DNA from 3 places in the Pinisolibacter sp. DMC100 genome. Region 3 is predicted to be linked to each of the others. Evidence: predicted binding sites of a transcription regulator. Region 3 holds the regulator's gene; each other region holds the start of a gene.
The links. The regulator LexA, encoded in region 3, represses DNA repair genes until DNA is damaged. The targets are predictions, from matches to a motif close to TGTTCNNNNTGTGTTCNG.
Positions count from the first base shown of each region.

Region 1: a site for LexA is predicted at 3,994-4,011, ahead of ACT541_RS05085 (DNA recombination protein RmuC). Genes of this name have one in related genera too.
Region 2: a site for LexA is predicted at 5,219-5,236, ahead of ACT541_RS06385 (PA0069 family radical SAM protein). Genes of this name have one in related genera too.

Region 1 covers NZ_JBQUZT010000001.1:1,106,564-1,113,555, forward strand. The annotation lists gene dapE (succinyl-diaminopimelate desuccinylase) at 1-386, shown strand, start outside; gene ACT541_RS05070 (hypothetical protein) at 383-964, shown strand; gene ACT541_RS05075 (C40 family peptidase) at 978-1,853, shown strand; gene ACT541_RS05080 (2-hydroxyacid dehydrogenase) at 1,847-2,794, opposite strand; gene ACT541_RS05085 (DNA recombination protein RmuC) at 2,811-3,965, opposite strand; gene ACT541_RS05090 (SRPBCC family protein) at 4,101-4,574, shown strand; gene def (peptide deformylase) at 4,688-5,230, shown strand; gene ACT541_RS05100 (undecaprenyl-diphosphate phosphatase) at 5,309-6,190, opposite strand; gene ACT541_RS05105 (transglutaminase-like cysteine peptidase) at 6,445-6,992, shown strand, end outside.
Region 2 covers NZ_JBQUZT010000001.1:1,387,365-1,394,356, forward strand. The annotation lists gene ACT541_RS06350 (AtpZ/AtpI family protein) at 1-385, shown strand, start outside; gene ACT541_RS06355 (F0F1 ATP synthase subunit A) at 529-1,287, shown strand; gene ACT541_RS06360 (F0F1 ATP synthase subunit C) at 1,346-1,570, shown strand; gene ACT541_RS06365 (F0F1 ATP synthase subunit B) at 1,692-2,234, shown strand; gene ACT541_RS06370 (F0F1 ATP synthase subunit B family protein) at 2,245-2,736, shown strand; gene ACT541_RS06375 (ribonuclease HII) at 2,896-3,624, opposite strand; gene ACT541_RS06380 (VOC family protein) at 3,611-4,054, opposite strand; gene ACT541_RS06385 (PA0069 family radical SAM protein) at 4,066-5,196, opposite strand; gene ACT541_RS06390 (glycosyltransferase) at 5,360-6,046, shown strand; gene ACT541_RS06395 (DedA family protein) at 6,121-6,780, shown strand; gene ACT541_RS06400 (electron transfer flavoprotein-ubiquinone oxidoreductase) at 6,838-6,992, opposite strand, start outside.
Region 3 covers NZ_JBQUZT010000002.1:383,490-390,481, reverse strand. The annotation lists gene ACT541_RS10690 (glycosyltransferase) at 1-328, opposite strand, end outside; gene ACT541_RS10685 (hypothetical protein) at 424-2,229, shown strand; gene lexA (transcriptional repressor LexA) at 2,492-3,220, shown strand; gene ACT541_RS10675 (ComEC/Rec2 family competence protein) at 3,473-6,142, opposite strand; gene gltX (glutamate--tRNA ligase) at 6,249-6,992, shown strand, end outside.

The DNA.
Region 1 (6,992 bases), on a different contig from region 3:
TCAACATCCGCTTCAACGACCAGTGGTCGCGCGCGACGCTCGACGAGGAGCTGCGCCGCCGTCTCGCGGCCGCCGCCGGCAACGACGTCGAGTGGACGCTGGTGCTCGAGAGCCCGTCGTCGGACAGTTTCCTCACCCGCGACGAGGCGCTGATCGGCAAGCTCGCCGACGCGGTCGAGAGTGTCGTCGGCCGCCGCCCGGGCCTCTCCACCAACGGCGGAACGTCGGACGCCCGCTTCATCAAGGACTGGTGCCCGGTGGTCGAGTTCGGCCTCGTCGGCCAGACCATGCATCAGGTCGACGAGCGCGTGCCGGTCGCCGATCTCGAGGTGTTGACGCAGGTCTACGTCGCCTTCCTCGAGCGCTGGTTCGGGGTGGCGCCATGAGCGGAACGCTCGCCGCATCTCTGGCCGGCGCCCTGCGCCTTCTCGGTGGAGACCGGCGCGGCCTCGAGCGTATGGACCTGACCCTCGACGGCTTCTGGGCCTCGTTCCGGGTGATGGCGTGGCTCGTCCCGGCGGTGGCGCTGGCGATCTTCGCCGATCTGCGGCTCGCCGCCGAGATCGGCTCGGCCCGCTCGCTGTCGCCGGCCGCGGTGATGGTCGCCGGGGTGATCAACTACGTGCTCGGCTGGATCGCCTTCCCGGTCTTCCTCGCCCTCTTCGGCAACATGCTCGGCGTCGGCCGGGTCTTCGTGCCGTGGATGGTGGCGCGCAACTGGACGGGCGTTCCGGCATCGCTGCCTTATGTCCTCGTGGTGGTGCTGTGGCTCGTCGGCCTGATGCCGACGCGTCTGCTCGGGCCGCTGACGCTCGGCGCGCTCGGCTTCTCGCTCTTCTGCGGCTGGCGCGTCGCGGTCATCGCCGGCGAACGGCCGGCCGGCGCGGCGGTCGCCTTCACGCTGGTCGACTTCCTGCTCGGCCTGCTGATCGAGGCCGGCGCCGATCGGCTGTTCGGTCTCTGAGGGAAACGATCCGATGGATGCCTTCGATCCGCGCCTGACGCCCGCCCGCCCCGACCTCGCGGCGGCACATCTGAAGGGCATCGTTCCGGCCGAGCGCTATGTCGAGGGCACGCCCGCCCGCATCCTCGAGGCGGTGGCGCCGCTGCGTCGCCTGCCGCGTCCCGACGCCGGCCTCGACACCGAAGGCCTCCACGGCGAGACGTTGCGCGTCTACGACGAAGACGACGAGGGCTGGAGCTGGGTGCAGTTCGACCGCGACGGCTACGTCGGCTGGATGCCGAGCCACGCGATCCTGAAGGGCGAGGCGCCGCCCGCGACCCACCGGGTCGCGGCGCTGGCGACCTTCGTCTACCCGGCCATCGGCATCAAGGATCCGCCCTCGGCGCGCCTTTCCTTCGGTTCCCCCGTCCGGGTGATCGGCGAACGCGAGGCGCCGAACGGCCGGCGATTCTGCCTCACCCCCGAGGGCGGGGTGATCGTCGCGAGCCATCTGGTTCCGATCGACACGCGCGAGAGCGACCCCGTCGCCGTCGCCGAGCGTTTCCTCGGCATCCCCTATCTCTGGGGCGGCCGCTCGAGCCTCGGCATCGACTGCTCCGGCCTCGTCCAGACGGCCTTCGCCGCCTGCGGCGTGCCCGCGGCGCGCGACACCGACCTGCAGGAGATGTCGCTCGGTGAGCCGATCGGCCTCGATCCCGCCGGCTGGCGGCGTGGCGACCTGCTCTTCTGGGCCGGCCACGTCGGCTTGGTGCGCGACACCGAGAGCTTCGTGCACGCGACCGCCCACACGATGACGGTGACGATCGAAGGCCTCGCCGAGGGCTTGGCCCGGATCGAAGCCTCGGGGACGCCGCTGCGCACCGTCCGCCGCGTCCGCCTGCCTCAGTAACCCCGCGTCCGGTCGACCACGTGGGCGGGATCGATCCGCCCGCCCGCCATCAGCGTGCGGATGCCGGCGAGGATGCGTTCGCCCAGAGCATCGGCATCGGAATCGGCGGCGCAGTGCGGCGTGATCGTCACGCGCGGATGCGCCCACAGTGCCGAGGTCCTGGGCAGCGGTTCGACCTCGAAGACGTCGAGCACGGCGGCCGCCAGTTCCCCGGCATCGAGCGCGGCGAGAATGTCGGCCTCGACCTGGAGCGATCCGCGCCCGGCGTTGATCAGCACCGGCCCGCCGATGTGTTCGGCGCCGCGCAGCTTGGCGAAGAGCGAGCGGTTCAGGATGCCGCGCGTCTCCGGCGTCGCCGGCAGCAGCACGACGAGAATGTCGGTGCGGGCCAGGAAGGCGTCGAGCCCGGCCTCTCCGGCGAAGGTCTCCATGCCGGCGACCGCGCGCTTCGACCGGCTCCAGCCGACGAGCGTGAAGCCGAGCCGGCCGAGCACCTCGGCGGCGTCGCGGCCGAGTTCGCCGAGCCCCATGATGCCGACCGTCACGGCGCGCGCCGCCGGCTGATGGACGCTGCGCCAGCGGGTTGCGGCCTGCGCCGCGCGGTGGCCGTCCATCTGGCGATGCTGCGCCAGCACGTTCATCACCACCCACTCGGTCATGCGGGCGGTGAGATCGGGATCGACGATGCGGACGATCGGCACGTCGGGCAGCGTCGGGTCGGTCAGGAGCGCATCGACGCCGGCACCGAGATTGAACACCGCCTCGAGATTCGGCAACGCGGCGAGAAGCCCCTGCTTCGGCCGCCACGCGGCAACGAAGCGGATCGACGCCGGGTCGTAGGGCGCGCGCGCGTCGACGACCGTCAGATCGGGGGCGAGGCGGCGGAACCGTTCGATCCACGGATCGGGCGTCCAATGCTCGACGGCGACGAGAAGCGACATGGGAACTCCGGCAGGGTCATTCGCCGACGAGGCGGGGCAGGGCAGGGGCGTCGGCCTCGAGATCGAGCGCTTCGATCCGTCCGGCGCGACGCACCACCTTGTCGGCCGAAATCGCGATCTGGTCCAGATCCCGCGTGGTCTGGGCGAAATGCGCCTGGAGCTTGGCCACCCGCTCGACGAGGCGGGCGACGTCGTCGCCGAGCGCCCCCACCTCGCGCTGGATCGCATGGGCCTGCGAGCGGATCGCCTCGTCGCGGCCGATCGACTGCACCACCTGGATGGCGAGCAGCAGCAGCGACGGCGAGACGATGACGACGCGCGCCCGATGCGCCCGCTGCACCACTTCGGAGAAGTGCTCGTGCAGATCGGCGAAGATCGCCTCCGACGGCACGAAGAGGAAGGCGACGTCGTGGGTCTCGCCCGGCAGGAGGTACTTCTCGCGGATGTCGGCGACATGGCGGATGACGTCGCGGCGGAAGAGCTGCATCGCCCGATCGCGCGCCTCGGCGCTCCCCGCCTCGCGCATCGCGCTCCAGCCCTCGAGCGGGAACTTGGCGTCGACCGCCAGCGGCGGCGCCTCGCCGCCGAGGCGGATCAGGCAGTCGGGCCGCACGCCGGTCGAGAGCGTCGCCTGGAACTCGTAGGCGCCGATCGGCAGCGCGTCGGCGACGATCGCCTCCATCCGCCCCTGGCCGAAGGCGCCCCGCGCCTGTTTGTTGGAGAGGATCGCCTCGAGCCGGCCGACGCCGCTCGACAGCGCCGTGATCCCCTGCTGCGCCCGGTCGATCACCGCGAGCCGTTCGGCCAGCGCCGACAGGCTCTCGGCGGTCGCCCGCGTCGTGTCGCCGAGCGTCGTACCGAGCCGGGCGCCGAGCCCGTCGAGCCGTTCGGAGAGGCCGCGCGCGAGATCGGCCTGACGCGAGCCGAAGACCTCCGCCATCGCCTTCATCCGCCCGGTCATCTCGGCCTGCAGCCGGCCGATCTCGACGAGGCGGCGTTCGACCTCCATCGCCTGATCGGCGGCGAAGGTCTCGGCCGCGATCCGCTCCGCCTGTCCCCGTCTGCGGGAGACCCCCGCGACGAGGAGGCCGAGGCCGAAGCCACCGGCGGCGAAGAGGAGGTGGGGGAGGCCGACGGCGAAGCCGGCGATGGTGAGGGCCGTGTCCTGCATGGGCGAACCTTCGCACGATTCTCTTAAGAGATCATGTTTTGTTCTCACGAGCGAGGCGCGCGGACCTTGCCGGGTCGTCCTTCGGCCCCAGATCGTCCGAACGGCCGGCGACAAGGGCCGTGCGGAGGAACGATCATGACCGACGACGCCCGCACTCTCGAGATCGAGCGCCACATGACGGCGCCGCGCGCCGCGATCTGGCGGGCCTGGACCGATCCGAAGCTGCTCGCACTCTGGTGGTGTCCGAAGCCGTGGACGACGGAGGTCATCGCCTTCGACATGCGCCCCGGCGGCGCCTTCCATGCCCGCATGCGCGCGCCGGAGGGTGAAACGGGCGAAAGCGACATGCCGGGTTGTTTCCTCGACATCGTCCCGGCCGAGCGGGTGGTCTTCACCACGGCGCTCGGGCCGGGCTGGGCGCCGCAGCGTCCGTGGCTCGCCATGACAGCGGTGATCACGATGGCGGACGCGGCCGACGGCGGCACGCTCTATCGCGCCCGCTGCCTGCACGAGAGCATCGAGGATACCGAGCGCCACGCCGCGATGGGCTTCGCCGAAGGGTGGGGCATCTGCCTCGCCCAGCTCGATGCCCTCGCCGCCGGGCTCTGAGGCCGTTCTCTCGATCGAAATCGACCGCCGCGGCGCAGATTCCGCCGTGAACGAGCGAAATTTCGACGTCGTTTCGATTGACCGGCGGGCGGCCCTCGCCTATCTGACGGCTCATGGCCATACTCGACATCATCACCCTGCCCGACCCCCGCCTGAAGCTCGTTTCCGAGCCGGTGGCGGTCGTCGACGACGAGATCCGCCGGATCCTCGACGACATGCTGGAGACCATGTACGACGCCCCCGGCATCGGGTTGGCGGCGATCCAGGTCGGCGTGGCGAAGCGCATGCTCACCATCGACCTCTCGCGCGAGGGCGAGGAACGGGCACCGCTCTTCGTCATCAATCCGGAGATCGTCTGGACCTCGGAAGAGACCAACACCTATCAGGAGGGTTGCCTCTCGGTGCCCGAGCACTACGACGACGTCGAGCGCCCGGCCCGTGTGAAGGTGAAGTTCCTCGATCGCGACGGCAAGCCGCGGGAGATCGAGGCCGAAGGCCTGCTCTCCACCTGCCTGCAGCACGAGATCGACCACCTGAACGGCGTCGTCTTCATCGACCACCTGTCGCGGCTGAAGCGCGAACGGGTGACCAAGAAGTTCTCCAAGGTGGCGAAGGTCCGCTCCCGCCTGACCGGCTGGCGCCCGTCGATGGGCTGAGGCCGATCGCCGATGGAAGATGCACGAAGAGCCGGCGGGGCGACCCGCCGGCTCTTCCGCGTTTCGGGGGTGGGCGTATCACACCGACGGGTCGAGCACGCCGAGATAGACGACGAGCAGCAGGAAGGCGCCCATCAGGAACCGGTAGATCACGAAGGGCCAGGAGGAGAAGCGCTCCATCACCTTCATCAAGGTCCAGATCGCCACGAAGGCGGAGAGCGATGCGGAGGCGAGGCCTATGCCGAGCACTTCCCAGCCGGCGGCGTCGAGCCCCGCCTTCTTCAGCTCGAAGAGTTCCTTGACGCCGGCGCCGGTGATCGCCGGCAGGCCGAGCAGGAAGGAGAAGCGGGCGGCGTCCTCGCGCTTCAGGTTCATGAACAGCGCCGCCGTCAGCGTCGAGCCGGAACGCGACACGCCCGGGATCAGCGCGCCGACCTGGGCGAGGCCGACGACGACCGCATCGCGCAGGCGGATCTCCTCGAACGTGCGCTTGTGGCGGCAGACGAGCTCGGCGAGCGCCAGCAGCAGCGCCATGCCGATCGAGGCGGCGCCGATCACCCAGAGTTCGCGCAAGGGCGAGCCGCAGGCGTTGAGCTGCTTCTTCAGGAGCACGCCGCCGATCACGATCGGGATCGTGGCGACGACGATGCCGACCGCCATGCGGAACTCGAAGGCGCGGTAGTCGCCTTCCTGCGCCGCCTTCCAGGAACCCGCCCCCACCCGCCAGATGTCACGCCAGAAATAGGTGACGACCGCGAAGAGCGCGGCGAGCTGCATGGCGGCGGAGAAGGCGGAGCCGGGATCGGGCCAGCCGAGGAAGGTCGGCACCACCCGCATGTGGGCGGTCGAGGAGATCGGCAGCAGCTCGGTGATGCCCTGGACGACGCCGAGGATCGCCACCTTGGTGGCGCCGAGGGCGACGAAGCCCGTGTCGATGCCGTTGGTGCAGACGCTGGCCATGGCGGAAAACTCCCGGAAATGCGGGGCGCGAGGCGGAGACGCCGGCGAGGGTGGATCTGCCGTCGAGACTGCCTCCGGGACGGTTACCGAAGCCTTACCCACCCACCAGCAAATTCGAGCGATTTTCTCAACAAAGTAATCATGTAGATAAACCAAGAGTAAATTCGATCTCGTAAAAACACATTCAAAGTTTGACTTGGCTGAAATCCGCATGTGCGAAGGTGGCTTCACTGGGAAGGGGAGTTACTTTCGTCATGACCAAGTCGAAGATCTGGGGATTTGCTGCTTTCTTTGCTGTCTCGCTGATCGCCGGCCAGGCCGGTGCGCGTGAAGCGATCACTCTGGCGCGCCTGCCGGAGACCACCAGCGCGCTGCCGGTGGGCGAGGCGCGTCCGGTCTGGGGTTGGGTGGACTATTGCCGCCGCAACCCGACCGAATGCGACGGCGCCCGCACCCAGGCGCGCGAAATCCGCCTCGATGCCCGCACATGGCAGACGCTGGTCGAGGTCAACCGCTCGGTGAATACGGCGATCGAGCCGATCACCGACGAGGAGCACTGGGGCGTCGCCGATCGGTGGGACATCCCGACCGACGGCAAGGGCGACTGCGAGGACTACGTGCTGTTGAAGCGCAAGGTCCTGACCGAGCGCGGCTTCCCGCGGTCGTCGCTGCTCGTCACCGTCGTCATCGACACCAAGGGCGCCGGCCATGCCGTGCTGACCGTCAAGACCGATCACGGCGACTTCGTCCTCGACAACATGCGCGACGACATCCTGGCCTGGGTGAAGACCGGCTATCGCTT
Region 2 (6,992 bases), on a different contig from region 3:
AAAGCGACCCGCGGCATCCGCCGAGGAAGCGGCGCTCGCCGCACGTCTGGATCGGCTGGGGGAGACCCTCGAGGCGAGACGGGCGGCGGAAGAGGCGGCGAAGGCGAAGGCAAGGTCTTCCGGCTTCGCTCAGGCGACCAAGATCGCCTCCGAATTCGTGGCCGGCGTGATCGTCGGCGGCGGCCTCGGATGGGTGGTCGACCGGGCGCTGGGCACCGCTCCCTTCGGGTTGATCATCCTCCTTCTTCTCGGCTTCGCGGCCGGCGTGCTCAACGTCCTGCGAGCCGAAGGCGTGGTGGCCGATGCGGGGGCACGGCTGCGCGAGAAGGGAAATTCCGGATCGCGGCCGGCATCTCCGGACGACGATCATGGTCCAAGGGCGTAGAGCGCGCGGCGACGCGGCGTGCTATGCGAGGGGCCGAAACGGGAATCGAGGGTCCGAGGGCGTGAGCCCGCGGGCAGTTGGCGCGTGATGCGCGGGCGGGGTTCGGCCGGTTCGGCCGGGACGAAAGAAGCGGAGACTGACAGGTGGCAGCCGACAAGGTCGATCCGATCCATCAGTTCCACATCACCAAGATCCTTCCGATCCAGGTGGGCCACTACGACGTGTCCTTCACCAACTCGTCGCTGTTCATGGCGGTGACGGTGATCGTGGCGACGGCGTTCCTGGTGCTCGCCTCGTCGGGTCGTTCGCTGGTGCCGAACCGCTGGCAGCTCGTCGCCGAGATGGCCTACTCCTTCGTCGCCGGCACGCTGCGCGACGCCGCGGGCAAGGCCGGCATGAAGTTCTTCCCGCTGGTGTTCTCGCTCTTCATGTTCGTGCTGGTCGCGAACCTGCTGGGCATGGTCCCCTACTTCTTCACGATCACCTCCCACATCATCGTGACCTTCGCCCTGGCGATCCTGGTCATCGGTACCGTGATCGTCTACGGCATCTGGAAGCACGGCTTCCACTTCTTCGGCCTCTTCGTGCCGTCGGGCGTGCCGGGCGCCCTGATCCCGCTGGTGACGATGATCGAGATCATCTCGTTTCTCTCTCGTCCGATCAGCCTCTCGGTTCGTCTCTTCGCCAACATGCTGGCCGGCCACATCACGCTGAAGGTCTTCGCGGGCTTCGTCGTGACGCTCTCGGCCGCCGGCACCGTCGGCATGGTCGGCTCGGTCCTGCCGCTCGCCATGGCGGTGGCGCTGACCGCGCTCGAGTTCCTGGTCGCCTTCCTGCAGGCCTACGTCTTCACCGTTCTGACCTGCATGTACCTGAACGACGCGATCCACCCCGGCCACTGAGGCCGGGAGATCGCGGAAGTACCCATCCCAACAGTCGACTACCCGAAGGAGCATTCAGATGGATCCGCAAGCTGCAAAGTACCTCGGCGCCGGTATCGCCACCCTCGGCATGGCCGGTGCTGGCATCGGTCTCGGCACCATCTTCGGCAGCTACCTCGCCGGCGCGCTGCGCAACCCGGCGGCTGCCGACGGCCAGTTCGGCCGCCTGATCTTCGGCTTCGCCGTGACCGAAGCTCTCGGCATCTTCTCGCTCCTCGTCGCCCTGATCCTGCTCTTCGCCTGATCGGCGAAGACGCACGAATTCGGGTTCACCGGCCGTCCGTCGGGCGGCCGGTGACGCATGCGACCCCACTGCCGCCGTCTTCCCGGCGGTGGTGACTTCGGTTCATCCCAGGACGGTCGAGATGGCGGAACAAGTCCACACCACGGCAGAGGTGCAGCACGGCGGCGCGCAGCACGGCGGGGCCTTCCCCCCGTTCGACAGCTCGACCTTCGCCTCGCAGCTCCTCTGGCTCGCGATCACCTTCGGCCTCTTCTACGTGCTGATGGCCAAGGTCGCTCTGCCGCGCATCGGCGGCATCCTCGAGACGCGTCACGGCAAGATCGCCGCCGACCTCGAGGAGGCGAACCGCCTCAAGGCGGATTCGGAAGCGGCCGGCGCCGCCTACGAAGCCTCGCTGGCGACGGCTCGCAAGAAGTCCCAGGAGATCGCCTCCGAAACCCGTGCGGCGCTGACCGCCTCGATCGACGCCAAGCGCGCCGATGCCGAGACCGGGCTCGCCGCCAAGATCGCCGAGGCGGAGAGCCGCATCGCCGACATCAAGACCAAGGCGCTCGCCGAGGTCGACGGCATCGCGGTCGACACCGCCGAAGCCCTGGTCTCGTCGCTGATCGGTGACGGTGTCTCGCGTGACGAGATCGCCGCTGCCGTCGCCGCGGCGAAGTGAGGAGAAACTCATGGACGCGACGTCTCTCGCCTCTCTCTGGGCCTTCATCTCGCTTCTCATCTTCTTCGGCGTCATCGTCGCCCTGAAGGTTCCGGGCAAGATCGGCGCCGCGCTCGACGGCAAGGTCGCCGCGATCGAGGCCGAACTCGCCGAGGCCAAGCGCCTGCGCGAGGAAGCCGGCGCGCTGCTCGCTGCCTACAAGCAGAAGGCCGCCGACGCCGAACTCGAAGCCCAGTCGATCGTGGCCGAAGCCAAGGCTCAGGCCGAGTTCGCCACCACCGAGGCCGAAAAGGCGCTCGAGGATCTGATCGCCCGCCGTACCAAGGCGGCCGAATCCAAGATCGCCCAGGCGGAAGCCCAGGCGGTGGCGGAAGTCCGCTCGCGCGCCACCGACCTCGCGGTCGCCGCCGCCGAGAAGCTGATGGCCGCCAAGGTCGCCGGCCCGTCGGGTGACGTGCTGGTCGCCAAGGGCATCGCCGAGGTCGCCGCCAAGCTCAACTGAGCCGGCAGCACTTCGCAACGAATTCGACCCGCGTCTCGCGAGAGGCGCGGGTTTTTCGTTGGCGGGGGCGGTGAGGGGGGAAGGCGTTCGAGATACCCGGTTCCGAGCCATGATGCGCAATGCTTCGTCTCCGGCCCCCGCAGGGCCCGGCGCGCCACCTCACCCGAAGAGATCGCCCTGCGACCCGCCCGCGGTCTTCGGCCGCGCGGGTCTCGCCTTGGGCGTCGGCTTCTCCTTCGGCGGCAGGCCGAGGGCGCGGGCGACCGGGGCGAAGCTGCGGCGATGGAGGGGCGTCGCGCCGAGACGGGCGAGGGCCGCCATGTGGTCGGCGGTGCCGTAGCCCTTGTGCTGCTCGAGCCCGTAGCCGGGATGCTCGGCCCCCGCCTTCTCCATCAGCCGGTCGCGCAACACCTTGGCGACGATCGAGGCGGCGGCGATGGTGAGCGACCGCGCGTCGCCCTCGACGACCGCCGTGCCGGGACACGGCAGGCCCGGCGGCACGTCGATGCCGTCGATCAGCACGTGGTCGGGCGGCACCGCGAGCCCCTTCACCGCCCGCCGCATGGCGTCGAGCGTCGCGGCGCGGATGTCGGTCCCGTCGATCCGCTCGACCGAGGAGAGCGCGATCGCCACGCCGTGGTCGGCGAGGATCGCCTCGAACAGCGCCTCGCGCCTGGCCGCCGTCAGCTTCTTCGAATCGTTCAGCCCCGCCGGCACACGGGCCCAGTCGAGCACCACGGCGGCGGTGACGACCGGCCCGGCGATCGGTCCGCGCCCCGCCTCGTCGACGCCGGCGATCCGCGAGCCGGGTGCGCCATGGGCACGCTCCAGCGAATCGTCCGGCCCCGCCGTCGTGGCGACCTTCGCCTTCGCCTCACGCTTCGCCATGATCGCCCTCCGGCAGGCGGGTGACGCCCTCGGCATCGATCGGAAAGAACGGATTGTGGGCGACCTCCCAGAGGTGGCCGTCGGGGTCGGCGAAATAGCCGGAATAGCCGCCCCAGAAGACGTCCTTCGCCGGCTTCACCAGCCGCCCGCCGGCCGCGATGGCTTGCGTCAGCCCGGCATCGACCGCCTCGCGGCTGTCGCGGTTCCAGGCGAGCGTGATGCCGGAAAAGCCGGTGCCGTCGGCGGCCACCGCCGCGTCGTCGACCAGCGCGGCGCGACCGTAGAGGGCGAGGATCACCCCGTTCATGTCGAAGAAGGTGACGTGTTCGTTGCTCGCCGCGCCCACCCGCGCGCCGAGCGCGACATAGAAGGCGGTCGCCCGGGCGACGTCGGCGACGCCGAGGGTGACGATCGACAGGCGGATCGACATCGGGATCTCCTTCAGAACAGCGACAGTTGCCGGCCGGCGACTTCCGGCTGGCGAAACCGTGTGCAGTCGAGCGCGTCGCGTTTCGGCTTGGCGATGCCGAGCCGCTTCAGCGCCAGTTCGAAACGGCGACGGATCTGGTCGGCGTAGGGCCCGCTGCCCCGCATCCGCCGCCCCCAGGCCGCGTCGTAGTCCTTGCCGTCGCGCATGGCGCGCAGGATCGACAGGACGTGACGATAGCGGTCGGGATGGTGTTCGACGAGCCAGCCCTTGAAGATTTCGGTGACTTCGAGCGGCAGGCGCAGCAGCACCCAGCCCGCCTCGCCGACCCCGACGGCGGCCGCCGCCTCGAGGATCGCCTCGATCTCGGGATCGTTCAGCGCCGGAATGATCGGCGCGACCAGCACGCCGGTCGGAATGCCGGCCTCCGACAGCGCCTTCAGTGCAGCGAGCCGCTTCTCCGGGCTCGACGCCCGCGGCTCCATCGAGCGCGACAGGCGGCGGTCGAGCGAGGTGACGGACATCGCCACCCGCGCCAGGCCCTTGGCCGCCATCGGTGCCAGAATGTCGATGTCGCGAGCGACCAGCGCCGACTTGGTGACGATCGTCACCGGATGGTCGGTGCGGGCGAGCACCTCCAGCACCTCGCGGGTGATCCGCCAGCGCCGTTCGATCGGCTGATAGGGATCGGTGTTGGTGCCGAGCGCGATCGGCTTCGGCCGATAGCCGGGCGCCGCGAGCTCGCGCTCGAGCAGCCGCGCCGCGTCGGGCTTGGCGAAGAGGCGGCTCTCGAAGTCGAGCCCCGGCGACAGGCCCATGTAGGCATGGGTCGGCCGGGCATAGCAGTAGGAACAGCCGTGCTCGCAGCCGCGATAGGGGTTGATCGAGCGGTCGAATCCGATGTCCGGCGACGAATTCCGCGTGATGATCGTCTTCGGCTTCTCGATCGTCACGGTGGTGGCGAAGGCCGGCAGATCGTCGAGATCGCCCCAACCGTCGTCGAAGGCCTCGCGCCGCTCGCGCTCGTAGCGGCCCGAGGCATTGGCGGTCGCGCCGCGCCCGCGCCGCCGATCGGCGACGACGGCGCCTTCCGCCGAGACGCCGGCGGCAACGGGGGAGGGGGGCGTGGGCTCGATCCGATTCATGCCCCGATCATGCGTCGGAAGCGAGAACAAGACAAGAACATCCTTCATCCTGTGCCCGCCCGCGGCTTTCCCGCGCTGGCAGGCGGCGCCGCGCGCGTGTATGACGGATCTGCGAAAATGGCGATCGCGGGGGCGATCCGCCGGGGACGAGGTCGTCGAGCCCATGTTGTCCGTCGTCATTCCGACGAGAAACGCCGAGGAGGGCCTCGCCCGCACGCTGTCGTCGCTGGTGGCGGCGGCGGCCGAGGGCGTGGTGCGCGAGGTGATCGTGGTCGATCACGCCTCGACCGACGGTACCCGCATCGTCGCCGATGCCGCCGGCTGCACGCTGGTCGACGGGCCGGCCGATTGGGCCGGCCGGGTCGCGGCGGGCGTGGCGGCGGCGCGGCGGGCGCCGTGGTTCCTGATCCTGCCGCCCGACGTCTTCCTCGACGGCGACTGGTTCCGCGAGGCGGCGAGCTTCGTCGACCGGGTCGAGCGCACCGGACGCGCCGACGACACCGTCGCCGTCTTCCGCCTCGCCTGGGACGACTTCGACTGGCGCGCCCGCCTCGCCGAACACCTCGTCACCCTGTCGCAGCGCCTCTTCGGCTCCCCCTTGCGCGAGCAGGGCCTGCTGGTGGCGCGCGACCGGCTGGAGAAGGCGGTCAGGGCGGCGGGCCGCGGCGATCACCGCGCCCTCGTCGCGGCGCTCGGCCGGACGACGCGGCGCGTGCTGCGGGTCGAGGCGGTCGTGCTGCCGCCGGCGAGCGGCGGCGCCTCGGTGCCCTCGGCCGCCGGCCTCGCGGCGCTGGCGCTGGCGGCGGTCGGCCTGCCGGTCGGACCGGACGGACTGTCGGCCGATCGCTGAGCCGCGGTCCGATCGATCGGATCTTTCGGGCGTCCGTCTCGACGTCGCCATGATCTCTCTGCGATCATGAGGCCATGGACATCGCGCAGGCCTTCACAGATCTTCTCGCCTTCGTCGAGCGCAACCAGGCCTGGGCGGGTCTCGTCTTCGGCCTGATGGCCTTCGGCGAATCGCTGGTCGTCGTCGGCGTGCTGGTCCCGGCGACCGGCGTGATGATGGCGGCGGGCGCCCTGATCGGCACCGGGCAACTGCCCTTCCTCGACATCTGGATCGGCGGCGCGCTCGGCGCGGCGCTGGGCGACGCGATCTCCTATTGGGTCGGCCTGCGCCTCGGGCCGCACGTCGAGCGCATCTGGCCGTTCTCGCGCCATCCCGAGACACTGGCGGCGGCGCGCAACGTCTTCGCCCGCTGGGGCTGGACGGCGATCCTGATCGGCCGCTTCATCGGCCCCCTGCGCGCCAGCGTGCCGACGGTCGCCGGCATGTCGGCGATGCCGGTGATCCCCTTCCAGATCGCCAACTTCGGTTCGGCGATCCTGTGGATCCCGGTCCTGATCGCGCCGGGCTCGATGGGCGCCTGGGCCTGGAAGCTCTTCGGCGAGGGCGACCGCGAGGCGGCGATCGCCGTGGCGGCGGCACTGTTGGTGGTGCTGGTCGGCACCGTGCTGGTCGCCCGCCGCCTGCTGCCGCGTCTGCTCAAACGGGGTGTGGGGGAGGGTGCCGGCGAGCCTTGAAACGCGAAACGCCCGAGGTCTCCCCCGGGCGCTCTGTGTCGTCTCGATCGGCGTCGATCACATGTTGGGATAGTTCGGCCCACCGGCGCCTTCCGGCGTCGTCCAGGTGATGTTGCCGTTCGGATCCTTGATGTCGCAGGTCTTGCAGTGGACGCAGTTCTGCGCGTTGATCACGAAGGTCATGTCGCCGTCCTTCTCCATCCACTCGTAGA
Region 3 (6,992 bases):
CGGTCGAGCCGTTGTCGAAGACGCAGATGCGGGCCGCCGGCAACGCCGCGCGGAAGTCCGCCACGACGCGAGCGATCGAGGCGGCCTCGTCGAAACACGGCAGCAGCACCGCGACGCGCGGCCCCTCGGCCGGCACGTCCTCGTGACGCTCCGGAGCCTCGCGCGCCGCCAACGCCGCCGCGAGATGCCGACCGCTGTCGCCGAGGGCCGCGACGAGCGCCTCGTCGGAGAGCGGCTCGCACGGACGCGCCAGCATCCGCGCGGCGGGTTCCGGAGCAAAGGCATGGGGTTGGGCGAGCGGCATCGCGGCGTCCGAACGAGACTTCATGGTCCGTCAAACATTCGCTCCTAATGGTTGAGGGGTGATGAATCCACGGGCCCGCCGCCGCGCCCCGCCACGATGCCCCCGCCACGGACGACGCCTTGACCGACGCGCCCCGCCCCCTCCCGACCGCGACGCCCGCCTCGCCCGCAGCCGCGCGGATCGAAGCGGCGCTCGTCTCCTGGCCGGTCGCGCTCCTCGCCGGTCTCGCGCTCTGGGCGCTGTTTCAGGTGCCGGCGATCCACGGCCTGTGGGCATCCCGCGACTTCGGCGATTCCGACGACGCCATGCGCATGCTGCAGGTGCGCGAGTGGATGGACGGCAAGGCCTGGGGCGATCTCGTCGAGACCCGCATGAACCCGCTCGACGGCGTGCGCATGCACTGGACCCGCGTCGTCGATCTGCCGATCGCCGGCCTGATCCGCCTGTTCTCGGCCTTTCTCTCGCGCGCCGACGCCGAGATGGCGACGCGTCTCGTCCTGCCGGCGCTGATCTTCACGGCGACGCTGGTCCTCCTCGTCGCCCTCGCCCGCCGTCTCGGCGGGCCGGGCGCCGGTCTCGCGGTCGGTATCCTGTCGCCGCTCACCGCCTTCGTCGCCCAGGCACGCCTCGGCCGCGTCGACCATCACGACGCCCAGATCGCGCTCCTCGTCGCAGCGACCCTCGCGCTGGTCGTCTCGCTCGATCCGGCCCGCGCCCGCGTCGCCGTCGGAACCGGCATCGCCGCGGCTCTGTCGTTGGCGATCAGCATCGAGAACCTGCCCTTCCTCGTGGCGATCTCCGCCGCCTACGCCCTCGCCGCCACCGCGAGCCCGGCCCAGGGCCGCGCCGCCGCGCTCTACGGCGGGGGCCTCGCCGCGGCCTGCGCGCTCACCTGGGGGCTCTTCGCCGACCCGGCCGCCGGTCCCGTCTGCGACGCCTTCTCGACCGTGCAGCTGACACTGGCGATCTTCGGTGGCGTCGGCCTCGCGGTAGCGGGCACCCTCGCCCCGCGGCTCGGCGCACCCGCTCGCTGGATCGGCCTCGCCGTCCTCGGCGCGGCGCTGGCGGGGCTCCTCGTCGCCGTCTTCCCGCAGTGCCTCGCCGACCCGCTCGCCGGTGTTCCCCGCCTCGTCGTCGACTTCTGGCTCGCCGACGTGCCCGAGGCGCTGTCGCTCCGCCGTCTCGCCGCCCTCGATCCCGCCGCCGCCGGCGCCGCCGTGGCGCCGATCGCCGTCTCGCTCGTCGTCGCCCTCGTCGCGGCTGCCCGCGAGACCGGCGTCGCCCGCGTCCGCTGGCTGGCGCTCGCCGGCGTCGTCGCCGTCGGCCTCGCCGCGACGGTGTGGCAGGTGCGCGCCGCGACCTCGACCTCCGCCCCGGCGCTCGCCGCCGCCGGCTGGGCGCTGGCCGCGCTCGGCCGCCACCTCGCCCGCTTCGACGCGCCGCGCTGGCGCCTCGCTCTCCTGCCGGCGGCCCTGCCCTTCCTGTCGCTCTTCTGGGTGGTCGTCCTGCCCGCGAGCCCCGCGCTCGCGCCTGCCGATCTCGCCGGCCTCGCCTGTCTCGACACGGCCGAACTCGCCGCCCTCGACCGCGCCGCCCCGCCCGGTCTCGCCCTGACGACGATCGACACCGGCGGCCACGTGCTGGGCCTGACCCGCCACGCCGTCCTCGCCGCGCCCTATCACCGCAACACGCAGGGCAACGCCGACGCCCTCGCCGCCTGGCTCTCGCCCCCCGACGAGGCCCGCGCCGTGCTCGCCCGGCGAGCCGTCACCCACGTCGCCTACTGCCCCGGCCAGGCCGACTTCGAACGCTACGCCGCCCGCGCCCCCGCGGGCCTTGCGCAAGCATTGCGCCACGGCATCATGCCGCCGTGGCTCGAGCCGATTCCCGTCGCGGGCAGATGGAAGCTGCTGAAGCTGCGGTGAGGGACGTGCGCCGAAACGCCGTTCCACGGCGCGAAACGGCGCCGTTCACGCTTCCCCCTTGCGGAACATCCGCAGAACGCGTAGCGTGAGTTCGTGATTTGTACCCATCGCGAGTCGCCTGCCTGACCGGCCGAAGAGGCCGGTGGGAGTGCATGGTGCGGACGGGTACGTTCGAGTGCGGGGCTTCTTCGGGGTCCGCGGGGATGGAACATGCCGGGGCGGACGCCGATCGCGTCGCGCCGGCTGGCGAGGGAACGGGGTCATGCTGACGCGCAAACAGTTCGAACTTCTGATGTTCATCCACGAACGTCTGAAGGAGGACGGCGTTCCCCCCTCCTTCGACGAGATGAAGGACGCGCTCGACCTTCGCTCCAAGTCGGGCATCCACCGCCTGATCACCGCGCTCGAGGAACGCGGCTTCATCCGCCGCCTGCCCAACCGGGCGCGGGCGCTCGAGGTGGTGCGCCTGCCGGATTCGGTGGCGCCGGGCCTCGCCAGCCCCGCCCGCGCGCCGGGCTCGAAGGGCTTCTCGCCCTCGGTGATCCAGGGCACGCTCGGCAAGCCGCGGCCGACCGCGATGCCGGGTCCCGCCGGTGAGGAGACGGCGGAGGTCGTGTCGATCCCGGTCATGGGCCGCATCGCCGCCGGCACGCCGATCTCGGCGATCCAGACCTATACCCACGCCATTCCGGTGCCCTTCGACCTGCTGGGCGGCGGCGAACACTACGCCCTCGAGGTCCGCGGCGATTCGATGATCGATGCCGGCATCCTCGACGGCGACACGGTGCTGATCAAACGCGGCGACAACGCCGATTCCGGCGACATCGTCGTCGCCCTCGTCGACGAGGAGGAGGCGACGCTGAAGCGCCTGCGCAAGCGCGGTGCCTCGATCGCCCTCGAAGCCGCCAACCCGGCCTACGAGACCCGCATCTTCGGCCCCGACCGGGTGAAGGTGCAGGGCCGCCTCGTCGGCCTCATCCGCCGCTACTGACGACGCGCGTCGGCCACCCCGCGCGTGGACGCGTCGTGCGCTCGGGGTGGCCGACGGTAGACGGATCCGGCCCGGGAGCAGGCGACGCATCGTTCTCGGGCTGCGGAGGTGTGTCGCTCTGCCGATCCATGAACGGGCTCACCAGTCGTCGTGCGCGTCGCTGGCTCGCGGCGGTCCCGCATCGTTGGTCGAGGCTCGCGCGGTTTCCATCGGCCTCCCGGCCTCCCGGGCGCTCGGGCTCCATGAGACCGTCTAGGGATCGGCGCCGACCGCCGTGGAATCGGAGAGGTCCGCCTCGGCCGGCGCCGGCGCGGCGGATGCGCCGCCGTCCGGCGGATCGGCCGTCACCTCGGCGAGCGCATGGACGGCGTTCGGGTCTCGTGGCGTCCATGCCCGCGGCGACGCCGGCAGGCTCGGCGTCACGGAGAAGGTGAGACGTTTCTTCGTCGGCTTCGTTTCGCCGACCGTGACCTCGGCAGGCCCTGCCGGTCGCGATCGGTCCCCGTCCTCGGGTGCGGACGCCGCATCGTCCTGCGTCGGGTCGACCGCACCGGCCGACGGCGACGCATCTTTCCGGTTCGCCCCGCGCCCGAGCGCCTCGACTGCCCGCGTGCCGTCCGACTCGACACCGTCGGGCACCGGCACCGCCGCCACGTCGATCGTCACCGCGCCGGTCTTCGCCCGGGCGACGCGGTCGAGCACCAGGCTCGTCGCGGCGCAGCCCGGCGGGGCGGCGAGCGCCGAGATCACGATGTCGGCGCGGCCGCAGTCCTCGACGAAGCCGCGCGGATGGCGCACCACCACGACCCGCAGAGGCGGCCGCCCCCGATCGGACGAAGGCCCGCCTGCCGAGCCGCGCGCGCCCTCACTTCGCCCGTCGGCGAGCCCTTCGACCGACGTCTCCGCACTCGACTCCACGTCTCTCGCGCCGGTCCCGACCGCGCCTTCGCCGCCCCGGACGAAGGCGCAGCCGATCGCGTCGCAGCGCCAGCCGTCGGCGATGCCGGGCGCTCGCGGGTCGCGCGGATCGGCATCGGCGGCGAGCCAGATCGCCGTGTCGAAGGCGTCGTCCTTCGTCGCCAGCACGTGCAGCCGCCCGTCGTCGCCGCGCACCGCGACCGGCGAGCCGTGGCGGCCGATCATCACGTCGGGCCGCGGGCCGAAGCCGAGGAGGACGATCGACAGCACGCCCGGCACCAGGCCGACGAGGCGGATCCGCGAGCGCCACAGCGACAGCCACAGCACCGCCGCGACGCCGAGCGGCATCGCCGCCCAGTGCGGTGCGCCGAGGAGACCGCCGCCGCCCGGTAGCGCCGAGGTCCAGCGCCCGACCGCCACCATCCAGTCGATCCCGAGCCCCATCACCCACAGCGGCAGCGCCTCGAGCCCGAAGGGCATGGCGAGAAAGGCCACGACGGCGGCCGGCATCACGGCCATGCCGACGACCGGCAGCACCACCATGTTGGCGAGGATCGAATAGGGCGCGCCGCGATAGAAGATGCCGGCGATCACCGGCGCGGTCGCGAGCCCGGCGATCAGCGAGGAAAAGGCGAGGCCCTCGGCATGGTGCCAGGCGGAGACCAGCGCATGGACGATCGGTCCGCGCACCTCCGGCCGCGGCGGCCGCGCCGCGACGCGGATCTGCCACAGGTCCCACGAGGCGACCAGCGCGATCACCGCCAGGAACGACATCTGGAAGCTCGGCTCCATCGCCGCTTCCGGGTCGAAGACGAGGATGCCGACCGCCGCCACCGCCACCGTGTGCATGGTGATCGCCGGCCGATCGACGATCACCGCGAGCAGCGCGATCGACACCATGATGTGCGAGCGCAGCGCCGCCACCTGCATGCCCGACATCAACAGGTAGAAGGTCGCCGCGACGAAGGCCGCCGCCGCCGCCCATTTGCGGATCGGATGGTCGAGCGCCAGCCGCGGCGACAGCGCCATGAGCATGCGCAGCACGATCATCACGCCGCCGGCGACGAGGCTCATGTGCAGGCCGGAGATCGACACGATGTGGGTGAGACCGGAGGCGCGCAGCGGCTCGCCGACGCTCTCCGGGATCGCCCGCTGCTCGCCCACCATGATCGCCGCGGCGATCGCGCCGGCGCCGCCGGGAAGCCCGGCGCGGACGCGTTCGGCGACCCGGTGGCGCAGATCGCCGATCGGCGCGACGAGGCGATCGACGAGGCCCGGCGCCGCCGTCTCGCCCGGATGAGTCCGCCCGAGGACGTAACCGCCCGCCCCGCGCCCCTCGAACCACGCCCGCCGGGCGAAGTCGTAGCCGCCCGGCAGCACCGGCCCGTCCGGCGGCTTCAGCCGCGCCTTGAAGGTGACGGCCTCGCCCATGCCCGGCGCCTCGCGGCCGGCGGCGAGCGTCGCGGTGACGCGCGCCGGCGTCGTCGCGGGAGAAAGCCCGCCGCCCTCCATGCGTCCGACGTCGACGGTCAGCCGCGTACCGCCCTTGGCGGTGGCATCCAGATCGACGACGCGGCCGGCGACGGCGACGGTGCGCTCGTGATCGAGCCGGGGTGCCGCCGCGCGCCACGAACCGAAGGCGGCGACGAGCCCGCCGGCGATCACCGCGGCGAAGACGACGCGACCGATCGCCCGCCCGCCGCGCCGCCGCGAGACGGCCGCCGATCCGGCGACGACGAGGAAGAGGAGCGCGAGCGCGAGCGCCGACGGCTCCGCCGGCAGGGTGAACCACAGCGCGATGCCGCCGGCGAAACAGGCCGCGAGAAGCGGCGGCGCGGCACCACGGGCGAGATCGTCCTCCGCCCCGTCGACGAGGCGACGCAGCGCCTCCTCGAAGCGAAGCCGCCGTCCGCCGCCCGGCGGCGGAGCGAACCGCCGGTCGTCGTCCGCGCGATCGAGCACGCGGGGCGCGCCGAGGCGCCGCGGGGCTGCGTCGACCGACATGCACGAGGTTCCGGTTCGCTTTGCCGTCCCGACATGCTACACGATCCCGCGTCTGCCGCCATCGCCGCCGCGGGCATCCCCCTTTTTCTCCCGATCGGACCCCACCATGGTCGAGACCGTCGTCACCCGCTTCGCTCCCTCCCCCACCGGCTACCTCCACATCGGCGGTGCCCGTACGGCGCTGTTCAACTGGCTCTGGGCCCGCCACACCGGCGGCCGGATGCTGCTGCGCATCGAGGACACCGACCGGGAACGCTCGACCGACGCCGCCATCGACGCGATCCTCGACGGTCTGCGCTGGCTGGGCCTCGAGGGCGAGGGCGAACCGATCTTCCAGTTCGTCCGCGCGAACCGTCACGCCGAGGTGGCGCTCGAGCTGCTCGCCAAGGGCGGCGCCTACAAGTGCTGGGCGACCCAGGCCGAGCTCGAGGAGATGCGCGAGACCGCGATGAAGGAAGGCCGCCCGCCGCGCTACGACGGCCGCTGGCGCGATCGCGATCCTTCCGAGGCGCCGGCCGGTGCTCCTTACGTCATCCGTCTGAAGATGCCGCAGGAGGGCGAGACGGTGGTCGACGACCTCGTCCAGGGCAAGGTCACCTTCCGCAACGACGTGCTCGACGACTTCATCCTGCTGCGCTCGGACGGCACGCCGACCTACATGCTGGCCGTGGTGGTCGACGACCACGACATGGGCGTCACCCACGTCATCCGCGGCGACGATCATCTGACCAATGCCGCGCGCCAGAGCCAGATCTATCGCGCCATGGGCTGGACCGTTCCGGCCTTCGCCCACATCCCGCTGATCCACGGTGCGGACGGCGCCAAGCTCTCCAAGCGCCACGGCGCCCTC